DNA from 3 places in the Photobacterium sp. WH24 genome. Region 2 is predicted to be linked to each of the others. Evidence: predicted binding sites of a transcription regulator. Region 2 holds the regulator's gene; each other region holds the start of a gene.
What was found. The regulator MetJ, encoded in region 2, represses methionine synthesis genes. The targets are predictions, from matches to a motif close to TTAGACNTNTANANGTCTAA.
Positions count from the first base shown of each region.

Region 1 (3,190 bases), on a different contig from region 2:
AGAGTGGCAAAATCACCAATCAGATAACAAATCAGCGGCAGACAGGCATGCCAGAGGATATCTTTAACCTGCTGCCAGAGTGATTCATAGTCATCGAAATCGTCACTGACAAAGCCGCCCATTGGAAACCATTCCAGCTGATAGCTGAAAAGCGTAATAAGCATCACCCCTACCACATACCCCGGCAAGGCATAACCGACAAAAATCAGAATTGAAGATCCGGAGTCAAAGCCGCTGCCGTGTTTTAAGGCTTTGTAGTAACCCAGAGGAATAGAGATAAAGTAACTGAGAAAAAAGGTCACACCGCCGTAGAACATGGACACCGGCAGCCTGTCCATAATCATGTCCCAGACAGGTTCGTAGTAACGGGTCGACAATCCGAAGTCCAGATGCAGCATTTTCATCAGCCACTCGGAATAAGCTTCAAATACCGGCTTGTCTAATCCGTAAAACGCATTGAGTTCGGCCAGTTGATCTTCTGACAGTGCATTGCTTTCCCCTGCCATAGAAGGAGACATAGACATACTTTGCTGCGCCTGAATACTGGCCAGCATACGCTCGACCGGTCCGCCCGGCACAAAACGGGTGAGGGCAAAAATAAGAATCGTAATGCCGATAAAAGTGGGGATTACCAGCACCAAACGGCGCAAAAAGTATGAAAGCATGAAGGTAAATGACTCCTGTCATTGTCCGCCTGTTCCTTGGTCTAGTCAGTATAGCAGTTGGTTGAATGTCTAATGATGATCCAAACAGCAGCCTGCTCACTATTTGACAATAAAAACATAAGTTTATATTTACCCCTGTATCAAAGGGAAAATACTGTCCTGATATTCTGACCCACCTGGCAGGCCATCAGAGTGATCACTATACAGATATAAAAAAACAGACACGTTTTGAGCGTGTCTGTTTTTGTGAACCTTAAAGATGCCGGACAGTTAGTTGCGGGCCGCTAACCAGGCCGGGACATCCGCGACACTGTCGAGCACAACCGATGCCAGTGCCTCCCCTTCTTGAGTGACTGGCTTACCGGTACGCACCAGAATTCTGGTGCCCACGTCAGCCGCTTGCGCCGCTGTCATATCATCGGTTTTATCGCCAATCATCACTGAACGGGCCATATCAATGTTCAGAAAATCGCGGGCTGAAATAAACATGCCTGGCTTGGGCTTGCGGCAATCACAATCTTGCAGATAATCGCCCTTTCCTTCTGTCGGGTGATGCGGGCAGTAATAGATGCCGTCAAATTCAACACCGTTATCGACAAAATTCCAGTCCATCCACTCTGTCAGGGTCAGGAATTCATCTTCGGTATACATGCCTCTGGCAATACCGGCCTGATTGGTCACCAGCACCAGAAGGTAACCCTGCTCTTTCAGTTTCTTGCAGGCGTCAAACACCCCTTCGATATATTCAAAATCGTCAACAGTATGGACATAGCCGTGATCAACGTTAATGACGCCGTCACGATCAATAAACACAGCAGGCTTAGCCAAGCGATCACCTAAAGATAGAAATCAAATTCGCTAAATTATGGCATGGCTGACACACGGAATCATCTCTTTATCCTCAGGCAGACTGGCTGACACTTTTCCGGCTGAATCGCAGTGTTTTATGATTTAGCCGTCTAGACGTAAAAATACCTATTGACTTAGCCATCTAGACACCCTAGCATCCACAACAGATGACACGGAAAAATTCCGATAACACAAGAAGATGACAAGGTCTATCGCTTAAACTACACACAAAAACACTAATGCAGGCGAAATTACGACCATAAAGCTATGCTGGTTTACAACACAGCAAGCAAGTTAAAAAAGCAGTAGCAGGACACAGCATGATAGAGATCAACAGGGTCAATAAAACCTTCAAAGTCGGGGATAAAGACATCCACGCCTTACGCGATATCAACCTCAGCATTGAGCAAGGCACAATTTTTGGTGTCATCGGTGCGTCCGGTGCGGGAAAAAGTACCCTGATACGTTGCGTTAACTTGCTTGAGAAGCCAACCTCAGGACACATCATTGTTGATGGTATCGATCTCACTCAGCTCTCTAATCAGGAATTAACACTGGCTCGCCGTAAAATCGGCATGATTTTCCAGCACTTCAATCTGTTATCGTCCCGCACCGTTTTCGACAATGTCGCGCTGCCGCTGGAACTGGCTGGCACGGATAAAGCGGAAGTCAAACGCAAAGTAACCGAATTGCTCAATCTGGTTGGTTTAGCTGACAAACATCAGTCCTACCCGTCAAACCTCAGCGGCGGACAAAAACAACGGGTGGCTATTGCCCGTGCCCTAGCCTCTGATCCTAAAGTTTTGTTGTGTGACGAAGCCACCAGCGCACTGGATCCGGCCACCACCCAGTCCATTCTTGAGTTACTGAAAGAAATCAATAATAAGCTGAACCTGACCATTTTGCTGATCACCCATGAAATGAACGTGGTGAAAAGCATCTGTTCAGAAGTAGCCATCATAGGCAACGGCGAGCTGGTCGAGAAAGGTCCGGTGGGTGATATCTTTGCCCATCCGAAAACAGAACTGGCACGTGAATTTATCCGTTCTACCTTAGATCTGTCGATACCGGAAGATTATAAAGCGCGCCTGGAAACAGAGCGTACAGAGACTAACTACCCTCTGATACGACTGGAATTCACCGGCGCTTCCGTGGATGCGCCACTGCTCAGTCAGGCATCGCGGCAGTTCGGTATTGATGCCAACATTCTGAGTGCCGACATGGACTATGCCGGCGGTGTGAAGTTCGGCCTGATGCTGGCGGAATTTTTTGGCTCTGAAGAAGCGACACAACAAGCCATCGCTTTCCTTCGCGAACACAAAGTAAATGTAGAGGTGCTGGGTTATGTTGCTTGATTCTATCGCCACCTGGTGGCAAACCAACGAACGCCTGATTGGTCTGCTGACGGACGCTTTAGGCGAAACACTGATGATGGTCTTCGCTTCCGGCCTGATTGGTTTCGCCATCGGCATTCCTGTGGGTGTCGCTCTGCACCTGACCAAGCCCAACGGCCTGCTGGCCAACCCGGGCTTTAATAAAGTGCTGGGTGGTGTGGTTAATATCGGCCGCTCCATCCCGTTCATTATTCTGCTGGTGGCCATTATTCCATTCACCCGCTTTGTGGTGGGCAGTTCCATCGGTACTGCGGCGGCCATTGTGCCACTGACAGTCGGCGC
Region 1 covers NZ_JAGSOZ010000016.1:5,280-8,469, forward strand. Annotated here, with positions in the region: gene KCG43_RS16965 (ABC transporter permease subunit) at 1-665, opposite strand, end outside; gene gmhB (D-glycero-beta-D-manno-heptose 1,7-bisphosphate 7-phosphatase) at 936-1,493, opposite strand; gene metN (methionine ABC transporter ATP-binding protein MetN) at 1,835-2,869, shown strand; gene KCG43_RS16980 (methionine ABC transporter permease) at 2,859-3,190, shown strand, end outside.
Region 1: a site for MetJ is predicted at 1,617-1,636, ahead of metN (methionine ABC transporter ATP-binding protein MetN). Genes of this name have one in related genera too.

Region 2 (3,190 bases):
GGCGCTGGAATACTGCTCGAGAATATGGGCGACATTACGGTAACAGCTGGCATCCGCTAAACTGCTGCCGCCAAATTTGTGCAACTGACGTGTCAGGGTCATTCACTGACCTCCGCCGCTTTGGTAAAGGCCTGAGCCAGATCGGCAATCAAATCATCGGCATCTTCCAGGCCCACAGACAGACGCAGTAACGACGGCAAGATACCGGCCTCGCGCTGCGCCTCATCCGACATGGCACGGTGGGTCATGCTGGCAGGATGCGCAATCAGGCTCTCCGTGCCGCCCAGTGACTCAGCCAGAGAGAAATCGTGCAAAGACGCCACAAAAACTTCCAGTTGCTGCATGCTGCCGGCCAGCTCAAAACTCAGCATGGAGCCAAAGCCTTTTTGCTGCCGGGCCGCAATCTCATGACCTGGGTGATCTGCCAGGCTGGGGTGATAAATCTTACCCACCAGCGGCTGGGTTTGCAGATAGGCCAGCAGCCGGGCGGAATTTTCTTCATGGACACGCATACGTGCCATCAAAGTACGTACGCCGCGCAGGGTCAGGTAAGCATCAAAGGGCGCGCCGGTGGCGCCGATACAGTTGGCCCACCAGGACAAGTTCTCGGCGTGCTCGCTGTCTTTCGCAATCAGCACCCCGCCAACCACATCGGAATGCCCATTGATATATTTAGTGGTGGAATGCACCACGAAGTCTGCGCCCAGCGCGATAGGCTGCTGCAGCGCCGGCGAGAGGAAAGTGTTATCCACCGCCACCAGCGCTCCCGCGTCATGCGCCTGCAAACACAGCTGCTCGACGTCAATCACCCGCAACAAGGGGTTGGACGGCGTTTCAACCCACACCAGTTTAGGTTTTCTGGCCAGTGCTTCAGCCAGTGCCTTAGGGTTGCCCTGATCGACAAAAAGCACCTTGAAGTCACCTTTGCCGGCACGGGTATTGAACAAGCGGTAGGTACCGCCGTAGCAGTCATGGGGGGCCACAACCAGATCATCCGGCCCCAGCTGCGCCGTTGCCAGCAGGTTAATCGCCGCTGTACCACAGCTGGTCACCACACCACCCGCTCCGCCTTCCAGTTCCGCCAGAGTGTCTGCCAGTAAATTACGGGTGGGATTTCCCGAGCGGGAATAATCGTACTGAGGTAAAGTCCCTAATTCAGGGAAGCCATAGGTTGAGGTCAAGTAAATAGGTGGCACCACTGCACGAAATTGCTGATCGGTTTCAATGCCGCTGCGAACAGCGATAGTAGCTGTTTTCTTGTCACTCATGTAATTTGCTTCCTTGTTTCCGGGACCAGGCCAGAGGCCGACGAGAGTAAGATGCTTCAACCTTAGCGAGATTTAAAAAAGACGTCAACACTTCTAGACGTCTATATGTCTTTGCTTGTGGCAGTAAATGCCGCTAAAATTCCCCCCATACAATATTTCAAAACCCTATATCGCTGAGAAGGTAAACAATGGCAAAGTGGAACGGTGAGTACATCAGCCCTTATGCGGAACATGGCAAGAAAAATGAGCAGGTCAAGAAAATCACTGTCTCTATCCCATTAAAGGTGTTGAAAATCCTCACAGATGAACGCACCCGCCGTCAGGTAAATAACCTTCGCCACGCCACCAACAGTGAACTGCTGTGCGAAGCATTCCTGCATGCCTACACCGGCCAGCCACTGCCAACGGATGAAGATATCCGCAAAGATCGCCCTGACGATTTACCGGCAGAAGCTAAGGCCATCATGGACAGCCTGGGTATTGAGTACGAAGACATCAACGAATAATCAACATAACGCCTTGAGATAAAAAAAAACCAGCCATATGGCTGGTTTTTTCAATCATAAGCACACACTGTGTGTCATTACACTTCCATGTAACCCACAGGCATTTCGATACGGGCAACGCCAGATTCCACAGCCGCGACCGCAACCGCTTTGGCAACCCGTGGCAACAAACGCGGATCCATAGGTTTAGGGATAATATAGTCCGGACCGAACTCCAGCTTATCCACACCTGCTGCTTTAACAACTTCTGCCGGCACCGGTTCTTTGGCCAGTTCGCGGATAGCGTTCACCGCAGCCAGTTTCATTTCATCGTTAATCTCGCTGGCACGCACATCCAACGCACCACGGAAGATAAACGGGAAACAAATGACGTTATTTACCTGGTTCGGATAATCCGAACGGCCGGTTCCCATGATCAAATCATTACGAACCGCATGGGCCAGCTCAGGTTTAATTTCCGGATCCGGGTTTGAGCAGGCAAACACGATCGGCTTGTCAGCCATCAGTTTCAGCGACTCAGGGGCCAGCAGATCCGGGCCTGAGACACCGACAAAGATATCCGCGCCTTCGATAACATCTTCCAGGGTGCGCTTATCTGTGTTGTTGGCAAACAGTTGCTTATACTCGTTGATGTCATCACGACGGGTGTGAATCACACCTTTGCGATCCAGCATGTAGATTTTTTCACGCTGCGCGCCGCATTTGATCAACAGTTCCATACAGGCGACGGCCGCTGCGCCGGCACCCAGGCAGATGATCACTGCTTCTTTGATATCTTTGCCCTGCAGTTCCAGTGCGTTCAGCATACCGGCTGCCGTTACAATTGCCGTACCGTGCTGGTCATCATGGAACACAGGCACCTGGCAACGTTCGATCAGGCGTTTTTCAATCTCAAAACAATCGGGGGCTTTGATATCTTCCAGGTTAATACCACCAAAGGTATCGGCGATATTGGCCACAGTATCAACGAACTCGTCGATGGTACGGTGTTTCACTTCGATATCAATCGAATCCAGGCCAGCGAAACGCTTGAACAGCAGGGCCTTACCTTCCATAACCGGCTTAGAAGCCAACGGCCCCAGGTTACCCAAGCCAAGAATGGCCGTACCATTGGTAATCACAGCAACCATGTTGCCTTTACCTGTGTACTTATACACATTCTCTGCATTCTGGGCGATTTCCCGCACCGGCTCAGCCACACCAGGGCTGTAGGCCAGAGCGAGATCTTCTACTGTATTGGCAGGCTTGCTTAGTTCAACCGAAATTTTCCCGGGGACAGGGTAAGCATGATAGTGAAGTGCTTGTTGACGAAAATCTTCAGACATAATTATTAGAATCCTGAATGGATGGATGTTCTGTTCGGTTCGGTATTGAACAATCAATCATATTCGATAGCAGCACAAAATCCTAGTTCGC
Region 2 covers NZ_JAGSOZ010000006.1:58,764-61,953, forward strand. Annotated here, with positions in the region: gene KCG43_RS09065 (bifunctional aspartate kinase/homoserine dehydrogenase II) at 1-102, opposite strand, end outside; gene KCG43_RS09070 (O-succinylhomoserine (thiol)-lyase) at 99-1,268, opposite strand; gene metJ (met regulon transcriptional regulator MetJ) at 1,457-1,774, shown strand; gene KCG43_RS09080 (malic enzyme-like NAD(P)-binding protein) at 1,852-3,099, opposite strand.

Region 3 (3,190 bases), on a different contig from region 2:
CATGTGGCAGAGTGCGCTTGATGTCTCCTACAGCTTCAATGAAATCAACCGCGTAGTTATTGTGCTCATCAATCCCGGTAGCTACTGCGAAAATGTTCGGGTCAAAAATGATATCTTCCGGCGGGTAGCCCACCTCATCAACCAGAATGCGATAGGCATTGGTACAGATCTCTATCTTACGCTCACGGGTATCGGCCTGACCCACTTCATCAAACGCCATCACAATCACGGCTGCGCCATAGCGGCGAATCAGTTTCGCCTGTTCAACAAACCTCTCTTTACCTTCTTTGAGAGATATTGAGTTAACAATTGGCTTACCCTGCACACACTTAAGGCCAGCTTCCAGTATTTCCCACTTGGATGAGTCAATCATAATGGGGACACGGGAGATTTCAGGCTCAGAGGCACACAGGTTCAGAAAGCGCACCATGGCAGCTTCGGCATCCAGCATGCCTTCATCCATATTGATATCGATGATCTGAGCACCGGCTTCCACCTGCTGACGTGCCACTTCCAGCGCTTCGTCATAAAGCTCTTCTTTGATCAACCTACGGAAACGGGCTGAACCTGTCACATTGGTCCGCTCACCGACATTGACAAATAAAGTGTCTTTTTCAATGGTTAGCGGCTCAAGCCCTGATAAACGGCAGGCCACAGGAATCTCAGGCAATGGACGTGGCGCTACATTCTCCGTCACCCGGGCCATTTCACGAATATGCTCTGGCGTGGTGCCACAACAACCGCCCACCAGGTTCAGAAAGCCGGACTCCGCCCATTCTTTGATATGCTCAGCCATTTCTGTCGCTTCAAGGTCATACTCGCCGAATGCGTTTGGCAGACCGGCATTCGGGTGCGCTGATACCGCACACTCAGAAATACGTGATAATTCTTCCACATACTGACGCAGCTCATCCGGACCCAATGCACAGTTAAGGCCAAATGAAATAGGTTTGACGTGTCGCAGAGAATTGTAAAAAGCTTCAGTGGTTTGTCCTGATAAGGTGCGGCCGGAGGCATCGGTGATTGTGCCTGAAATCATAACAGGCAAAGTCACGCCCAGCTCTTCAAAGACCTTATCCACGGCAAACGCACAGGCTTTGGCATTCAGGGTATCAAAAATAGTTTCAATCAGGATGATATCGGACCCGCCAGCTATCAGGGCGCGGGTTGATTCGGAATACGCTGCTACCAATAGATCAAACGACACGTTCCTGAAACCGGGATCGTTCACATCCGGTGATATCGAACAGGTACGGTTAGTCGGACCGAGAACACCAGCTACAAATCGTGGTTTGTCCGGTGTTTTCGCCGTCCACTCATCAGCCGCCTGACGAGCCAGCTTTGCCGCTTCGAAATTAATCTCGGCACTCAGACTCTCCATGTCATAGTCAGCCATGGCAATAGTCGTTGAGTTGAAAGTGTTGGTCTCAAGAATATCAGCGCCGGCTTCAAGATAAGCGGAGTGAATATCCTTGATCAGTTGCGGCTGGGAGAGTACCAGCAGATCGTTATTGCCTTTAAGATCCGAATGCCAATCAGAAAAACGTTCACCACGGTAATCCTCTTCATCCAGCTTGTAGCTCTGGATCATGGTGCCCATGCCCCCATCTATGATGAGGATCTGTTCCTTAAGTCGCTTTTGTAATAAATCCGTACCCTTCGACACTGCTTACTTCCTTACACTTAAACCTATCAGCTGCTAACATCCTATCACAGCCTGATTGGAAATCTAGACGTCCATATATCGTTTGCGAAAACTTATTATCCAAGCGTAAGCCTAAAGTTTTTATGGCTATCAGAGGCCCGAGCATTTATATTTTGTCACAATTTTTGCTTAACACTTTAACAACAGATGAGGATCAAGGATGTCGGTATACAGTACCCTCTGTTTTCTCGCCGCCGCTGCGATGGTTATTGCCTTTATTAACCACAAAATAGGCAAGATGCAAACCACTATCGCCATCACAGCCGGTGCTATTATTTTATCGCTCGGAATTGTGATCGCAGGCCACAACGGCTGGTTTCACCTCGAAGAAATTGCTGCGGAACAGCTGGGTCAGATCGATTTCGAAAGCTTTCTGCTAAAAGGCATTTTAGGCTTCTTACTTTTTGCTGGCGGTTTAGGGATCAAGCTGCCACATCTCGAAGATCAAAAATGGGAAATCACCATTCTGGCTCTGGGGGCCACACTGTTTTCCACATTCTTCATCGGTGGCAGCCTTTGGTGGATATGCCAGATGCTGGGAATCCAGTTAGACCTGATTTACTGCCTGCTGTTCGGCGCATTAATTTCACCGACGGACCCAATAGCCGTGCTGGCGATAGTAAAAAAACTGCACGCGCCGCGCCGCATCTCCACACAAATTGAAGGTGAGTCGCTGTTTAACGATGGATTTGGCCTGGTCATCTTCGTCACTTTGTTTACCATCGCCTTTGGTGATGAAGCACCTACTGTGCTGGGTGTTGGCCATCTTTTCCTGCAGGAAGCCATTGGTGGCATAACCTATGGTTTTGTTCTCGGCCTGCTGTTCCATTATCTGATCAGTTCGACAGACGATCACTCCATGGAACTTCTGCTGACTCTGGGAATCCCAACGGCTGGTTATGCTTTTGCCGATGTTATTCATGTGTCCGGGCCGCTAGCTATGGTGGTCTCCGGTATCATGATAGGCAACTGGACCCGTTATATCGGCTTTTCTAAAGAGAGTGAAGACCATCTGGATCACTTCTGGGAGTTGGTTGATGAATTCCTGAACGGTGTACTCTTCCTGCTGATTGGTATGAGCATGCTGTCTTTCAGCTTCCATGAGGAAGACTGGACACTGATGGTGATAGCTGTGCCGCTGGTGCTACTGGCGCGCTACCTGAGTGTGAAGCTGTCGTATCTTGGCTTTAAACGTTTTCGCCAATACAATCCCGAGTCGGTGAAGATCCTCACTTGGGGTGGCTTGCGCGGTGGTCTTGCTCTGGCGATGGCGATGGCGATCCCTGCCGGTGTTATCGTTATTCCGGAGAAAAATATTGATGTGAAAGAGATAATTCTGGTGATGACCTATTCAGTCGTGGTGTTCTCTATCCTGATCCAGGGCTCTACCATCACACCTATGATCGAAAAAGCCAAAGCCTGGGAAGCGAAAAAAGCGAAAGAGAACAAACAAACCGCTCATGCTCACCAACAACCGGAAACCGA
Region 3 covers NZ_JAGSOZ010000005.1:266,425-269,614, forward strand. Annotated here, with positions in the region: gene metH (methionine synthase) at 1-1,666, opposite strand, end outside; gene KCG43_RS08770 (sodium:proton antiporter) at 1,866-3,190, shown strand, end outside.
Region 3: a site for MetJ is predicted at 1,722-1,741, ahead of metH (methionine synthase). Genes of this name have one in related genera too.